DNA from 4 places in the Peribacillus sp. B2I2 genome. Region 2 is predicted to be linked to each of the others. Evidence: predicted binding sites of a transcription regulator. Region 2 holds the regulator's gene; each other region holds the start of a gene.
The links. Region 2 encodes Rex, which represses fermentation and respiration genes when NADH is low (regulators of the CRP and FNR family bind a similar motif). Its sites were predicted from a motif close to TTGTGAAATATTTCACAA; they were not measured.

Region 1: a site for Rex is predicted at 2,518-2,535, ahead of ABIE66_RS13855 (nitrate/nitrite transporter). Genes of this name have one in related genera too.
Region 3: a site for Rex is predicted at 2,952-2,969, ahead of qoxA (cytochrome aa3 quinol oxidase subunit II). Genes of this name have one in related genera too.
Region 4: a site for Rex is predicted at 1,735-1,752, ahead of ABIE66_RS22770 (helical membrane plugin domain-containing protein). Genes of this name have one in related genera too.

The regions. Positions count from the first base shown of each region.
Region 1 is NZ_JBGCCB010000001.1:2,798,426-2,802,431, reverse strand. Features, by position in the region: gene ABIE66_RS13870 (UDP-N-acetylmuramoyl-L-alanyl-D-glutamate--2,6-diaminopimelate ligase) at 1-1,082, shown strand, start outside; RNA gene ssrS (6S RNA) at 1,197-1,383, shown strand; gene ABIE66_RS13860 (ribonuclease H-like YkuK family protein) at 1,546-2,088, opposite strand; gene ABIE66_RS13855 (nitrate/nitrite transporter) at 2,674-3,879, shown strand; gene nirB (nitrite reductase large subunit NirB) at 3,937-4,006, shown strand, end outside.
Region 2 is NZ_JBGCCB010000001.1:283,230-287,235, forward strand. Features, by position in the region: gene ABIE66_RS01550 (ABC transporter ATP-binding protein) at 1-938, opposite strand, end outside; gene moaC (cyclic pyranopterin monophosphate synthase MoaC) at 1,070-1,576, shown strand; gene ABIE66_RS01560 (redox-sensing transcriptional repressor Rex) at 1,607-2,269, shown strand; gene ABIE66_RS01565 (YdiK family protein) at 2,298-2,510, opposite strand; gene ABIE66_RS01570 (CPBP family intramembrane glutamic endopeptidase) at 2,507-3,232, opposite strand; gene groES (co-chaperone GroES) at 3,569-3,853, shown strand; gene groL (chaperonin GroEL) at 3,912-4,006, shown strand, end outside.
Region 3 is NZ_JBGCCB010000001.1:499,281-503,286, reverse strand. Features, by position in the region: gene qoxB (cytochrome aa3 quinol oxidase subunit I) at 1-1,835, opposite strand, end outside; gene qoxA (cytochrome aa3 quinol oxidase subunit II) at 1,909-2,832, opposite strand; gene ABIE66_RS02495 (hypothetical protein) at 3,640-3,819, shown strand; gene ABIE66_RS02490 (hypothetical protein) at 3,877-4,006, opposite strand, start outside.
Region 4 is NZ_JBGCCB010000001.1:4,585,595-4,589,600, forward strand. Features, by position in the region: gene ABIE66_RS22760 (DJ-1/PfpI family protein) at 101-685, shown strand; gene ABIE66_RS22765 (hypothetical protein) at 1,296-1,466, opposite strand; gene ABIE66_RS22770 (helical membrane plugin domain-containing protein) at 1,802-2,233, shown strand; gene ABIE66_RS22775 (NAD(P)/FAD-dependent oxidoreductase) at 2,273-3,454, shown strand; gene hxlB (6-phospho-3-hexuloisomerase) at 3,613-4,006, opposite strand, start outside.

The DNA.
Region 1 (4,006 bases), 2.5 Mb from region 2:
TCATTGGGACGATACAGCATATTATCAATGGAAACAAAGTCGATTCCCATAATACGACTCCAGGTACCATTGAATTGAATTCCTTGCTGGCTGCCAGTAAGGACATGGTTGTCATTATGGAAGTGTCTTCGCATGGTTTAGCTCAATATCGTTTAGAAGGAATTGAATTTGATTTCTGTGTCTTCACGAATTTATATCATGACCATCTTGACTTCCACGGTACGATGGAGGATTATTTCCTGGCTAAATTACTGCTTTTTGAAAAATTGAAACCCAATGGTCTTGCGATTATTAATGGAGATGATTTCTGGGGAGAAAAACTACAAGAATACTTACGGGAGAAAAATGTCAGTACCTATGTATTTGGAAAATCCAATCGCTTCGATTTAACGATCACCAATTATAATACCGCAACGACCCCCTTTATTTTATTGAATGAGCATCATGACTTTGTGAAAATTGAATTACCATTACCTGGACTTCATAATTTATATAACGCAACCGCAGCGTATTCCATAGCGAAGATGTTTCCGATCAAAAAAGAGGAAATTCTCATGTCACTAAAACAATTTTCTGGTGTGCCAGGAAGATTTGAAATGTATAAGAAAGAAGATGGACCGACAATAGTCATCGATTATGCTCATACTGCTGATGCCATTCATCACATGCTTCAAACTGCCAAAGAATGCGGGGCGGAAAAGATTTTTCATATCTTTGGTTTCCGAGGTGGTCGAGATACAACCAAAAGGGCAGAAATGGTTAAAGTATCATCGGAATATAGTGATGTATCGATTTTGACGATGGATGATTTGAATTCGGAGGGAATTGATGTGATGGAATCGTCACTCAATAAACTGCAAAGCGATTACTCTTCTGGTAATGGGAAGGTTATTCCAGATAGGACTTTTGCCATCCAGGAGGCAATACACGAAGGTAAGGAAGGGGATTGGATTATCATTACAGGAAAAGGTATAGAGAGGTATGAACAAGATTTCGGATTGCCTACTATTTCTGACAAAGAAACGGTATTATATCTACAAAATAAAGACCAAGGTGATTTTATCGGTTATTTTGATCAATAATTTGATACTAACGAATGCTATCCATTTCCATTCGAAAGCCATTTTATATTTGAATGGCCAGTTAATGGTGATAATTAACATTGTATGATTTGAGGATTTCCTGTAATATAAAAATACAAGCTGCACTGTTCGTAATGATAATAAAGTTTTAACCTTTAAGCTGTAATAGGGAGTTTTATATTGAAACAGGAATGTTATGCCTCGTCACTGACTTGGACAACAGGATTGTTTCTGCAAACACCCACTTTGAGGAGTGGTGGTTTAAAACTTTCTTACTGGGTACGGCAATGGCGGCTTACATCTTTAATATTGAAACCGGTCTCGCTTCGAGGCCGGTTTTTTGGTTTTTCCAATAATTAATGCACTAAATGAATTGCATGTACCGCTTTATAGTCTGAAAAACCAAACCGAAAAGCATTTTGAAGAAAATGCCATTGTTCATAGATTTACTTCTTTGGAGACATCACTCTTTTTTTGTATATCGGTTGGCATAACTTGAGGCAACGAAGGCATTGGGCTTAATTTTCGGTTCCACTCCCATGGATTCCATCCTTGCTACCATTTCATTTACAAACTCACTGGTTTTGTTCCGCTTTCCAATCCCTATATCAATATGGCCTTCCATGATGAACGTTGCCCCTTGATATACGGCAGGCAGGACAATATCGATTAACTGATTTTTCCTTTCCTCCGTAAACATGGATACAATCTCCTCAGTTAACGACAATTCTTTGGAAATTCGCTCATGTAAATGCAGCATCCTTCTAGGGATCATCACTTTCCTTATACAACCCCACACACCATTCCCGACCTGCCGTATTACGATGCCTGTAATGAAAACCGTATGTTTTTTATGTACTTGCGAATCTGTACCAACCATTAATCGAAAGTTACCGGATGGATTTAATTTCATGAATTCTACAATATGAACGAATACCTCTTCGAATGACATGTTTTTTTCTTGAAGATTTTGAAATGGAATGTTATGAATTGAATTTTGCTTCATATTATTGCACCCAACCTTTCCTCGGATATAATCTGATTATTAAATATCAAATATCTACATGCCGCTCATAACACATCATATGAAGGAGGTCCTTGTTTCGTGCCGTGGGAAGAACCCGCCGTTAAATGATGATGGTCATCATTTGAGGGTAATTCAACAATGAGATGTGCTTATGATTGCTAAATCTTGTACATATGTAATGTTTGCGATTTAAGAATGAGGAATTTGTAACGAAGAGAAGCCTGTGCATTAGGCTTCTCTTTTTTTGTAAGGAGAATATTACGAAAAACTTATTGGAGTATTCGATTGGTGTATCTCGTCTTTAACTGGAAAATACTTAAAGCTTGTGACTTTATATCACCTTAGAAACCCGAATATCATTCAATTCCTATGGCGGAGTTATGTTTATAGAAGAAAACCTAATTGAAATTATTAAAATTTTAACAAATAACCAATATAAAGTACTCAAATTTTATAACTTTCAAAAAAAAGTGTGTAATGTTTTCTCACATAAACAAAGAATTCTCGCTTTTATAAGAGTAAAATAAACGAATATTCAATTAATAAAGTATGGGAGAGATGAAAATGAAAATAACTGAATTGAAAAAAAGCGGTCATGCACCGTCATTATTAGCTTCATTCCTTTATTTTGATATTAGTTTTATGATTTGGGTATTATTAGGTGCGCTCGGTGTCTATATTACAAAGGATTTCGGTCTTTCGCCAGCTGAAAAAGGTTTGATTGTAGCTATTCCGATTTTGGGAGGCTCGTTTTTCCGGCTCGTTCTTGGTTTTTTGACTGATCGCATCGGTCCACGGAAAACCTCGATCGGCGGGATGCTTGTTACGATGATTCCACTTTTTTGGGGATGGTTATTCGGAGAAAGTTTAGCGGAGCTCTATTTAATTGGGATTTTGCTAGGAGTGGCTGGTGCAAGTTTTGCTGCAGCACTTCCAATGGCTAGTCGCTGGTATCCCCCTCATTTGCAGGGTCTTGCGATGGGCATTGCGGGAGCCGGTAACAGCGGAACTCTGTTTGCGACCCTGTTTGGACCGCGTATCGCAGAGTCAATTGGCTGGCATAATGTTATGGGGTTAGCTTTGATTCCATTAACCATCGTGTTTGTCATTTATATTTTAATCGCAAAAGACGCACCATCTCAACCGCCTGCAAAACCGCTCAAGGAATATTTCACAGTATTTAAAATAGCAGATACATGGTATTTCTGTATTCTCTACAGTGTGACTTTTGGGGGATTTGTTGGGTTCACTAGCTTTTTAAGCATCTTTTTTGTTGATGAATATGGGTTAACACGAATAAGGGCAGGGGAATTTGTTACATTATGTGTCATCGCCGGAAGTTTCTTTCGTCCCGTCGGAGGCTTTATTGCCGATAAAATAGGTGGAGTTAAACTGCTAATGTTTTTATTTATTGGACTAACATTATGTATGTTCGGTATTAGTTTTCTTTATTCTTTTTCTACCGTTACGATTTTACTGTTTATCGGAATGTTATTTCTCGGTATGGGTAACGGGGCTGTCTTTCAGTTAGTTCCACAGCGATTTTCTAAAGAAATTGGTTTCATTACAGGAATTGTAGGAGCTGCCGGAGGCGTTGGCGGATTCTTGGTTCCAAACATACTAGGAACGTTGAAACAGATAACTGGGACATACGCTACAGGATTTTTAGTATTTTCCATAATTGGAATCGTGGCGTTACTAATCCTGGTTCTAGCTCAGCTTTCATGGAGAAAAACGTGGGTACTCGGAAAGAATTCAGTTAAGATTTAGAACCATGTTTACTACTTTTATTGGCTTATTTCATTACTTGTTTTTTGGGGGGATAAAATGTATAAACAAAAACTGGTCTTAATTGGGAACGGAATGGCGGGATTACGATGCGTTGAGGCGATCATAA
Region 2 (4,006 bases):
TCATCACCTTGCGGCTTGTCCAATACATCCATCTTTTCGAGCTGTTTGCGTCTGCTTTGTGCTCTTTTCGTGGTGGAAGCCCTTGTGATATTGCGTTGGACAAAGTCGCGAAGCTTTTCGATTTCCCCTTGTTGTTTCTCGAAAAGCTTCATGTCCCGCTCATAATCTTCCGCTTTGCCCTCTAGGTAAGAACTATAATTACCATAGTATTTTTTCATGTTGTTCCGGGAAATTTCATATACCTGGTTTACGACCTTATCTAGAAAATAGCGGTCATGGGAAACAATAAGAACAGCTCCTTGGTAGCCTTGTAAATATTGCTCAAGCCAAGAGAGCGTTTCGATATCCAAATGGTTCGTTGGCTCATCCAGAATCAATATATCCGGTTTCCTTAAAAGCAGTTTCCCTAAAGCAAGTCTAGTTTTTTGCCCACCGCTTAAAGTGGAAATTGGGGTAGAATAGTCAAAGTCAGCAAACTGAAGTCCATGCAATACGGAACGGATATCCGCTTCATATTGATAACCGCCCTTTTCTTTGAATGCTACCATCAAAGTGTCATATTCATTCAACACTTTTTGGTAAATTACTTCGTTTTCAAAGATGTCAGGTCTGGCCATATCGGCCTCAAGGCGACGCAGTTCTTTTTCTTGCTCTATAAGGTCCTTGAATACTGTCAGCATCTCATCCCAAATGGTAAGTTCCGATTCCAGTCCCGTATCCTGGGCCATATAGCCGATGGTGACGCCTTTTGGTTTGATTATTTCACCGCCATCATGGGAAATCTGCCCGGCTATGATTTTTAGCAGAGTGGATTTCCCGGCGCCGTTACGGCCAACAAGTGCAATTCGATCTTTATTTTGAACTTCGAGCTTCATATTTGATAAAATAAGTTCAGCTCCATAATATTTCGATAGTTGATTGATTTGTAATAAAATCATAGATTTCACCTCAATTGATTATTGTTAGTGTAACGTATTTTAGTTATTATCGGCAACAGCTTGGTTCCAAGCTAAAACAAGCTGTTACATAAAGTGGAATAATAGTGTATGATTTAGGAGGGGTTACTTAAATGGGAGACTTAACGCATTTTAATGAGCAAGGCAGGGCCAAAATGGTTGATGTGAGTGCTAAGCCTGAAACAACCCGGACGGCTATAGCTCAATCGAGCATTTTATTGAACGATGAAATATATGAATTGGTCACGAACCAGAAAATGAAAAAGGGTGATGTACTGGCTGTTGCACAAGTTGCAGGAATAATGGCCAGCAAGAATACATCCAATATAATTCCGATGTGCCACCCCATTGCTCTGCAAGGGGTCAATATAGCCTTTGATTGGGAAAAGGAAGATCAAGGATATAGGCTTAGGATTGAAACGGAAGCTAAGACAAAAGGGAGTACAGGTGTGGAAATGGAAGCGTTAACAGCTGCATCCGTGACTGCCTTGACTGTTTATGACATGTGTAAGGCCATTGATAAGGGAATGGTAATCGGGCCTACATTCTTAGTGGAGAAAACAGGCGGAGTTTCTAGCAACGATTATAAAAGACAAGTAAAACAAACAGATAGAGATTAAGTTGAAAAGCATGTGTGAAGGCGGGGAAGAATGATGAACCATGACCCAAAGATACCGCAGGCAACAGCCAAAAGGTTGCCATTGTATTATCGATTTTTAAAAAACTTACATTCCTCAGGCAAACAAAGAGTTTCCTCGGCAGAGCTAAGCGAAGCCGTAAAAGTGGATTCTGCTACCATTCGCCGTGATTTTTCCTACTTTGGCGCGCTTGGGAAAAAAGGCTACGGCTACAATGTCAATTATTTATTATCCTTCTTTAGAAAAACACTAGATCAGGATGAATTGACAAAAGTCGCTTTAATCGGGGTAGGAAATTTAGGGACCGCTTTTTTAAATTACAATTTCATGAAAAATAATAATACGAAGATTGAAATGGCATTCGAAGTCTCTGAAGATAAGGTCGGCAAGCAAATAGCTGATGTGCCAATCTACCATATGGATCAAATCGATACACTATTGCAGGAAAATAATATTACTGCGGCTATTTTGACAGTGCCTGCCCAGGTAGCCCAGACGATAACCGATCGTCTAGTCAAAGCCGATATAAAAGGAATATTGAATTTCACACCTGCACGGCTGACAGTACCTCCATCCATAAGGGTTCACCACATTGACCTGGCTGTGGAGCTTCAGTCGCTCATCTATTTTCTGAAACATTATCCTGTAATGGAAGAAGCCGCATTGGAGGAATGAAAAAAACGCTGCATCATAGCAGCGTTTTTTATTTTTTCTTATTTTTTTGGGCGGCTTTAATCTTAAAGTGAAGCATGATCATGCGTAATCCCGATCCAAAGTCGAGGGTCGCGATCAGTACAAGTATGTAGGCAAAGATTCCCCATCCTGAAGAACTGACGGTTTGAATCGCGATAGCGGTAAAAAGAGCTCCTAAGCCTGCATAGATGATGCCCATGAATAATGGTGATTGACGTTTCATAATAAACCTCCGATGAATGCCTGTGCAGTATCTATCATCTTCTCAATATCTTTCCGATATACCACTTGAAGGATGATAACAAGCGTATTCATCGCAACATGAGCGCTAATGGACACGAGGATGCGGCCCGTTTTCGCATAAAGGAAAGCAAAGGTGAAGCCCATTGCCGAATATAAAAGAAGATGTTCCAATTCACCATGCGCCAAGCCGAAAATAACTGAACTGAGTAAAGCTGAAATAAAGAAGTTAAAGCGTTTATGAAGTGATCCGAAAATGATTTTCCGGAAAATGATTTCTTCCAATATAGGTCCAATTACTGAAGTGACGAAAATGACCATGGGGACTTGGTAAATGAGTGAAATGAGCTGCTGCGTATTTTCAGATTCAGGCTCCACCCCAAGCATCTGTTCAATGCTCCCGGCAATGCTTTGCGCAAAAAGAGCCATGAACACTCCTGCTATTGCCCATAATATGGACATGGGAATAGAATCTTGATTCCTTGTGTCCACCTTTTCCCTCATATCTTTTCTTATTAAAAAAAGAATCAAGGATAGAGCAACGAGAAAGCTGAATACGATCCAGTATGCTGCAGACTTCACTTGGAGTTCATCAGCAGGCATTCCAGTTGAAGACCCGATCAGCATGAAAATGGGTACCCCAACGATACTGGATAATTGCATGGCAATGTAAGTGATGATGACGAACCAATATTCTTTTTTCAAAAATGAAAACTCCTTTTATTTTGTCACCCATTTCGCTTAGAACGTTCCAAATATGGGGACAATCAATAAACGCATACTCCAAAATGGTATCAAATATTGAAGCATAACACCACTTAAAGGTACCCCTAATCAAACATTTCAGTCACTTTGTTAAAAGAATCATTATGCTAAAGTAGTATACCCGTAATTTATCAGAAATTAATAAAAAATTTTCGATAAGATACTTGCAAAAAAGGCTCGGTTTATTTAATATTATAAATGTGTTAGCACTCGATGATGAAGAGTGCTAATAATCATGAAACAAATTATCAAGAGAATATGAGGAGGTTGTTTCACTTGTTAAAACCATTAGGTGATCGCGTTATTATTGAACTAGTTCAATCTGAAGAAAAAACTGCAAGCGGTATTGTTCTTCCTGATACTGCAAAAGAAAAGCCACAAGAAGGTAAGGTAGTAGCTGTTGGTACTGGCCGTGTCCTTGAAAATGGCGAACGTGTTGCTTTAGAGGTTGCCCAAGGCGATCTAATTATCTTCTCAAAATATGCAGGTACTGAAGTTAAATACGAAGATACTGAATACTTAATTTTACGTGAAAGCGACATTCTAGCTGTAATCGGCTAATTATACATCATACTTAACTGAACGAAAATTTTCTTAAATTTTAGGGAGGTACTTATAAATGGCTAAAGAAATTAAATTTAGTGAAGAAGCACGCCGCTCCATGCTTCGTGGTGTGGACGCACTTGCAGATGCAGTTAAAGTAACGCTTGGACC
Region 3 (4,006 bases), 220 kb from region 2:
GTTGCAATGATTGCAATGATCCACATGCTGAATACCAATGCAAAGCCCCAAACGAAGAAGATACAGCTCATGATAAACGGCACGCCACTGTTATTTGGCATATGAATCTTTTCTACTTTACCGCTAAATAATTTAAAGCCTTTTTTCTTTGAATCCCAGAATGCTTCTGTAGAATCAACTGTTGGCACAATTGCAAAGTTATATTCAGGGATTGGTGTATGTGTAGCCCACTCTAGAGAACGTGCATCCCATGGATCATTTGAGATATTTCTTGATGCATAACGAGTACTCCAATAGATATTGTACACAATAAGTGCAAAACCTATTGCTAAACCAATTGCTCCAACGAAAGAGAGCATATTCAATGGACCATATCCTGTTGATTCAGAGTACGTATACATACGACGTGCCTGCCCATCTAAACCAGTGATGAACATCGGGAAGAATGTTACATTAAAGCCGACTATAATGAACCAGAACGACCATTTTCCAATTTTTTCGCTCAACATGAAACCGAACATTTTTGGCCACCAGTACGTAAAACCGGCAAGTACGGCAAATACAGTACCAGGGATTAAAACGTAATGGAAGTGAGCTACTAAGAACATTGTATTATGGTATTGGTAGTCAGCACTTGCCATGGCAAGCATAACCCCTGTTACCCCACCGAGCGTGAAAATCGGAATGAAAGCTAAAGAGTATAGCATTGGAACGGTAAACACGATTTTACCTTTCCAAAGTGTGAACAACCAGTTGAAGATCTTAACACCGGTCGGGACTGCAATTGCCATCGTGGTAATCGAGAAGATACCATTAACCATTGCACCGTGGCCCATTGTATAGAAATGGTGAGCCCATACAATGAAAGATAAAGTAGAAATAGCTACCATGGAGATAACCATCGAATTATACCCGTACAGGTTACGACGTGCAAATGTCGAAATGATTTCACTGTAAATACCGAAAGCTGGAAGAATAACTATATAAACTTCAGGATGTCCCCAAACCCAGAACAAGTTTGCCCAAAGCATATCGCTACCGCCATTGGCCATCGTAAAGAATTGAGTTCCGAATAGACGATCCATTGTCATCAACGCAAGTGCCACTGTCAATACAGGGAAAGCGAAAACGATAATGAAGTTTGTAATCAAGATAGACCATGTGAACATTGGCATTTTCATTAAGTTCAGGCCAGGTGCTCTCATTTTCAAGATGGTTACGATAAAGTTGATACCAGTCATTAATGTACCGATACCAGCGATTTGAAGTGAAATCGCGTAATAGTTCGAACCGACTGATTCACTGAAATCGTTACTTGCCAGCGGGAAGTAAGATGTCCAACCTGCATCAGGAGAACCACCGACTACGAAAGAGATGTTAAATAGCATTGCCCCCATGAAGAATAACCAGAAGCTTACTGCGTTCAGACGTGGGAATGCTACGTCACGCGCTCCAATTTGTAATGGTGTAACAATGTTCATTAACCCAATGATAAATGGCATAGCCATGAACAGGATCATGACGACCCCGTGTGTTGTAAATACCTCATTATAATGCTGTCCATCCAAAAGACCGTTATCTGGAATAGCCGTTTGAGCACGCATCATAAGAGCATCGACGCCACCGCGGAAAAGCATAAGCAGTGCTGCCAAGATGTACATGATACCAATACGTTTATGGTCAACCGTTGTTAACCACTCACGCCATAAGTAACCCCATTTTTTAAAATAGGTAATTCCGGCAACAACCGCAATCATGGTTAAGCCAATGGCAACCATGGATGCATAAATCGCAGGGCTTGGATGAGGTACGGCAAATCGATCAAAGTAATCCATACTTTTGTGACTCCTTTCAGGAAAATATTCCTTATCTTGTAAACCTAGTTGTTTTATCGAACGAAATTAATTCTTAGTGATTCATGTTGCTGTGTTCTGAATGTTCCTCGTGTGAATCCTTGGAATCATTTTCTTCAGTATCAGAAGATCCGTGGTCATGACCAGCATTTTCCCCTTCAGGAGCTGGTGAAAACTCTAAGTGAGTTCCAGTGTAAGTGGATTGTCCCACATGGCCAGGTTTTAATAATTCATTGAATTTTTCCTCAGTAATCGGTTTAGCAGTAGCTTTAATTTCATCTACCCACTTATCGTAATCTTTTGCTGACAATGCATTAACGTTGAACGTTTGCTGAGCAAAACCTGAACCACTGAAGTTTGAATTTCGACCCATATACTCACCTGGTACATCAGCTGCTAAGTGCAACGTATTAACCATGTCCGACATCGCGTATTTTTGTCCTCCAAGTTGTGGAATCCAGAAACTTGAGATTGGACCGAATGAGTAAAGTTTAAATTCGATTGGTCGGTTAGTCGGTATAAACAGATAGTTGACCGTTTCGATATCTTCTTCCGGATAACTAAAATGCCACTTCCAGTTGGAAGATGAAGCGTAAATGACTAAAGGTTCTTGATCTCCGTACCCTTTAGGTGTTGCCTCAACTTCATTTGTTGTTTTAACAGTAACAACGGATAGGAAAGCGACGATCAAAATTGGGATCGCAACCCAAATTATTTCAAGAACCTTACTTCCTTCAATATGAGGCGGTTCATAATCATCACGCTGTTTGGAAGCACGATATTTCATTATCATGAAGATATACAGTACCATAACGACAAGGACGACAAAGGCCATTGTCCATATCGAAATCATAATAACATCTGCTTGTGTTGCAGCTACTGGCCCTTTAGGGTCCAAGACCATTAATGGGTTATCGCAACCGGTTAGCACAGTGGCAATAGTAAAAAGTATAGTTAATAGAGCCCATTTTATTTTCATAGTACTACCCCTTTCTTACATAATAAAATTCCAATTGGTAATTATTCGGACAAAGTGTTACCATGTTCACAAACCCCGACATACCAATATTAATCCCAAGTCTAAAAAAAGACAATACAAAGTGACATCTGTCACATAAAGTTCATTAAAGAGCAGTAAGAAGATGGTAAATGAACTGAAATGTTCGAAAATCTTCAGCAAATGAAATATAATAAATGTTTCATATCTTGCCTTTGAAAATTCACTTATCAGTGAAGGATTACAAATAGTACCGATCCTCTTTCCATTTAATATTACTCTAATATAATGAAATAAAAAATTTCACATTATAGTCACCGTGTATATTGCCTCAAAACTCTTAAAGATTATGAATTATATTACCTATCCTGTCAATTACTTATTTATCGTTAGATACCATGATTTAAAACGGATTTTTTTCACTCGGCCATGGAGGTTGGTAAATGGTAGACACATGGGACACGATGTTGTCTCCATGCTTCAATACCCTTATGAACCAACACAGGTCAATATTATATATGTATAAGGGAACAACGAGTGTGAAATGTAATTGGGTTCTTTTGCCTTATGCCCTGTCAGTATTTTTAAACAGCCGTGTAGCAAAAGCGTAGTAAGTAATTCAGGTTTGCTATCAAATCTGCCTTTAGCAAAACCACTGCTCAATAACCCCATATTGATACCTGTACCCCTTTCCCTTTTGAATTTTCAATTAAAAGTACATAGAAAAAAACCACAAAAAAAGGACTTCTTAAAAGTGTCCTTTTCTCGTAGATATTGTTTAAAATGTAATTGAGAATTCCTGGCGTGCAGGCAGTTGGTTTGGATGTACAAGCACATCGTGTGTTTGGCAATGACGAGTGGCAGTATAATGAATTAAAATGTAACAAATCGATAATTCGTTCTGATAATACACAAAATGAAAGCGCATTCATCGTTTGTGATCAAGTTGACTCAAATTCAGCAAGTTAGGCAAAAGAACAACTAATTTTGTTTAGAAAAACAGTATATTGCGCTAAATTCCTCGTTTTAGTTACTGAATTCTGTACTTCTGTTTGTTGGAGCTTTAGCCTTTGTTTTCATTTTTATGATTTTAGTCGTTTCCGGTTCAATTCTTTCGCCTTTACGTGTATTCATTACCATTTCCTCTGTCAGGACA
Region 4 (4,006 bases), 4.3 Mb from region 2:
AAATAAATAGAAATGTATTTAATACGTAATTAATCGTATGTAATGGGGAATTTCATTTTTATATAATTAATACAAATATAAAGTTAAGGGGGATGCTGCTATGAAAAAAGTATTGATGCTGCTTTCCAATGGATTCGAAGCAGTTGAAGCAAGTGTTTTTACAGATGTATTGGGATGGAATAAATTGGAGGGTGATGGTACCACTGATCTGGTTACGGTGGGACTTCATGAACAATTGAAATGCACATGGAATTTCATCGTGCAGCCCGAATTGACCATCGATCAAGTAAATCTTGATGACTTCGATGCTTTGGCCATTCCTGGAGGCTTTGAAGAAGCCGGTTTCTATGATGATGCATATGATCAGAGGTTTCTTGATGTTATAAAGTATTTTCACAATAAGAACAAAATCATAGCAACGATTTGTGTAGGTTCTCTACCATTAGGAAAAAGCGGGATATTGAATGGAAGAAAAGCCACTACGTACAATCATCCAACTAGTAAGAGACAGGGTCAGCTAAAAGATTTTGGTGCGATTGTCGTTAATGAACCGATTGTCGTCACTGATAATATCATTACATCCTACAATCCTTCAACAGCATTCGATGTTGCCTTCACGCTCTTGGAAATGCTCACTTCCGAAGAGAATTGTAAACATGTGAAGGAATTGATGGGTTTCCATTAAGAATGGTTCTTATCCTAATGAATAAGAAAATCCAGCGGTTGGCTGACACTCATTCACACGGTTCTATTTGAAAAGACTGTAGGCGTAGGAGAAAGGGGGCGGAAAACGTATCTTTCGTCAAATAATTCCGAACCAATGACCAAAAGCAACACCTTCACAAAGTTGATTGGAGAGGAAGGCGCGAGACTCCTGCGGGAAAAGCGCGTCTAGGGGAGACCCCGCAGGCGCAAGCCGAGGAGACTCCCGGACCGCCCGCGGAAAGCGAGTTTCTTGAGCGGAAATCAACGTCCAAATTGTATACAGTCTGAGGGTTCCGAAGGCCAAAAAACGGAACAAGATGAATGATGAAATAAAAAAACCAGTCATATCAATAAGAAATAATTGATATAACTGGTTTTTGATTTAGGTCTGCCATCGCCTTAAAATGGTCGGTGATTTAAAAGATTAATCTATAAATAACTGTCGAATCTAATGGACTTCGCCAGCCAGCGAAGCTAAGAGTTAACTTTCAGAATATCCGAACAGCTGCATAGTGAGGATTGAGGAGTTTTTTTTACAAAAATGAGCAACACTAAGTAAGCATAACTGGTTCGCTATGCTTACGAAATTATTATTTATCAGATGTTTCCGATGTGCCTTCCTCACTGTTTTTGAGGTAAACTTCAGAAATTCCATTCATGCCTTCCAATAGTTGCGCTTTCGTATATTCCATATTGCCAACCAGTTTATTATGCTTCTTATCATTATTCTCTTCTACAAGTTTAGATTCTGAATCAGTCACAATATTCACCTCCATCATTTAGGATGGCAGATAAAGAAGGAAATATGTATGACAGGCGACGACGATAGACATTTTACAAAATGGTCCATTTTAGTGAAAAATTTCAGGCCATACATAAGACCTTCCATTTGGTTAGATCCTTTAAATATGAAGGAAAAGCTTATTTTATGGATATTTTTAAAAAATCAGCTGTTTTCATGAAGCTAAAGGGATATACTAAAGGATAGCTTTTATTTAATTTTTAAAAGTATTTTTTTCGTGTTGCACTTTGTGCAATATTTTACAAGTTTTTCTAATTATTTTAACAAAATGCTTATTGTAAAGGAGAATTGGATATGTCAGAAACGATTACCCAATCACAGACTGAACAACTTAATGACCGCCAAAAACAATTAGATGTACTGGACCAATTATTAAAGCCTGAGGTTCAGGAATCCTTGAACACTTTAGTTGAGCAGTTACCAAAGCTGACTGAGATAGTGAATATTTTAACAAAGTCTTATGATTTTGCTCAATCAGTAGCGACTGATGATGTTTTGAAAAAGGATACGGTCAGCGCCATTTCGGAGATCGCAGGACCTGTGGTCGATTCAGTGAAAGGGCTTGCGGCCACTTCCATCGAAGCTAAGGATCGCGCTGAAGTGAATAATGATGTGATCGGTCTTTTTGGTCTGTTAAGAATGATGAAAGACCCGCAAGCGCAAAAGCTTTTCCGTTTCGCCCAAGCTTTTCTTGAAGTCTCTTCAGAACGTAAAAACCAAAAATAATTTGATAAACTTTCAATCAGTAAGGACGGGGGATTAACTATGTCAAAACAAATCGTCATCTTAGGTGCAGGTTATGCTGGATTACTATCTGCCTTATCCGTACGTGAATATTACAAGAAGGATGAAGTGCAGGTTACAGTGGTGAACCAATTTCCAACGCACCAAATCATCACCGAATTGCACCGTCTTGCAGGCGGATCCATTTCTGAACAAGCTGTTTCCATTCCTTTGGAAAAGCTTTTTAAAGGAAAAGATATCGACCTTGCCATTTCCAAAGTGGAGTCTTTCTCAGTCGATAAAAAAGAAGTGAAGCTTTCCAATGGCTCCACTTTATCTTATGATGCCCTGGTTGTTGCTTTGGGAAGCCAAACAGGATTCTTCGGCATTCCGGGACTTGAGGAAAACAGCATGGTCTTGAAATCCGTAAATGATGCAAACAAGATTTACAAACATATCGAAGATCGCATCCGCGAATATGCACAAACGAATAATGAGGCGGACGCAACGATCGTGATCGGCGGCGGCGGCTTGACGGGCGTCGAGTTAATCGGTGAAATCGTGGATCATTTCCCTAAAATCGCCAAAAAGTTCGGAGTGGACTTCAAGGACTTGAAAATCAAGCTTGTGGAAGCTGGTCCAAAAATCCTACCGGTCCTGCCTGATCACTTAATCGAACGTGCCATGACAAGCTTGGAAGCACGCGGCGTTGAATTCTTGACAGGTCTGCCTGTTACGGGTGTTAAAGGAAACCAAATCGAATTGAAAGATGGACAAACGATCGTTGCCAATACGCTTGTTTGGACAGGCGGAGTCGCAGCCCTTCCTATCGTAGGCGAATCAGGCCTTGAAGTGGATCGCGGCAAAGCGGCCGTCAATGAGTATTTGCAATCCAAATCCCATAATGATGTATTCGTCGTCGGGGACAGTGCCCTTGCTTTCCCTCCAGAAGGCGGACGTCCATACGCTCCTACTGCACAAAATGCTTGGCAAATGGGTGAGCTTGTTGGATACAACCTTTATGCAGCGTTTGAAGGCAAGAAACTTGAAGAATTTTCACCTGTAAACTCAGGTACACTTGCGAGCCTTGGCCGTAAGGATGCGGTGGCAACCGTTGGAGCCAATAACACTTCCCTAAAAGGTCTGCCGGCTACATTGATGAAAGAAGCAAGTAATATTCGCTATCTATCACACATCAAAGCCCTATTCAGCTTGGCTTATTAATTTATAATAGCCGTTGACATGCATTTACATGTCCGCGGTACATGCCCTTTATTCCCGGTCATTGGGAGTAAAGGGCATTTTTATTTCACTAGGATTAACTTTTTATTGATGGCCTACAGAAAAGGCGGGCCCCCTACTTGAAGGGGGCCCGCCTTATTTCACTCTACATTACTATGTTTGGAATAAGTGAGCTCGTGGCTTATGGACTGGGTTAATGAATAGTCCAAACATACTGCATCACATAAAACATGTACGCATTGATCAAACAATGAGCTTAACGGCTGGACGCTTTTCGTTTCATGGTCCAAGCGATTTTTCGTTGCAGCTGGAATCAACAAGACCTCATGCGAGACATTCGCTAAATCGGATTGATCATTCGTCGTGATGGAAAACACCTTGCATCCCATTTCCCTGCCTTTTGCCGCAACCGAAATCACACTTTTCGTCGAGCCGCTACCGCTAATGGCTATGATTAGATCGCCTTTTGCAATAGAAGGCGTAATCGTTTCGCCGACTGCATAAACGTTTAAGCCGAGATGCATCAATCGCATC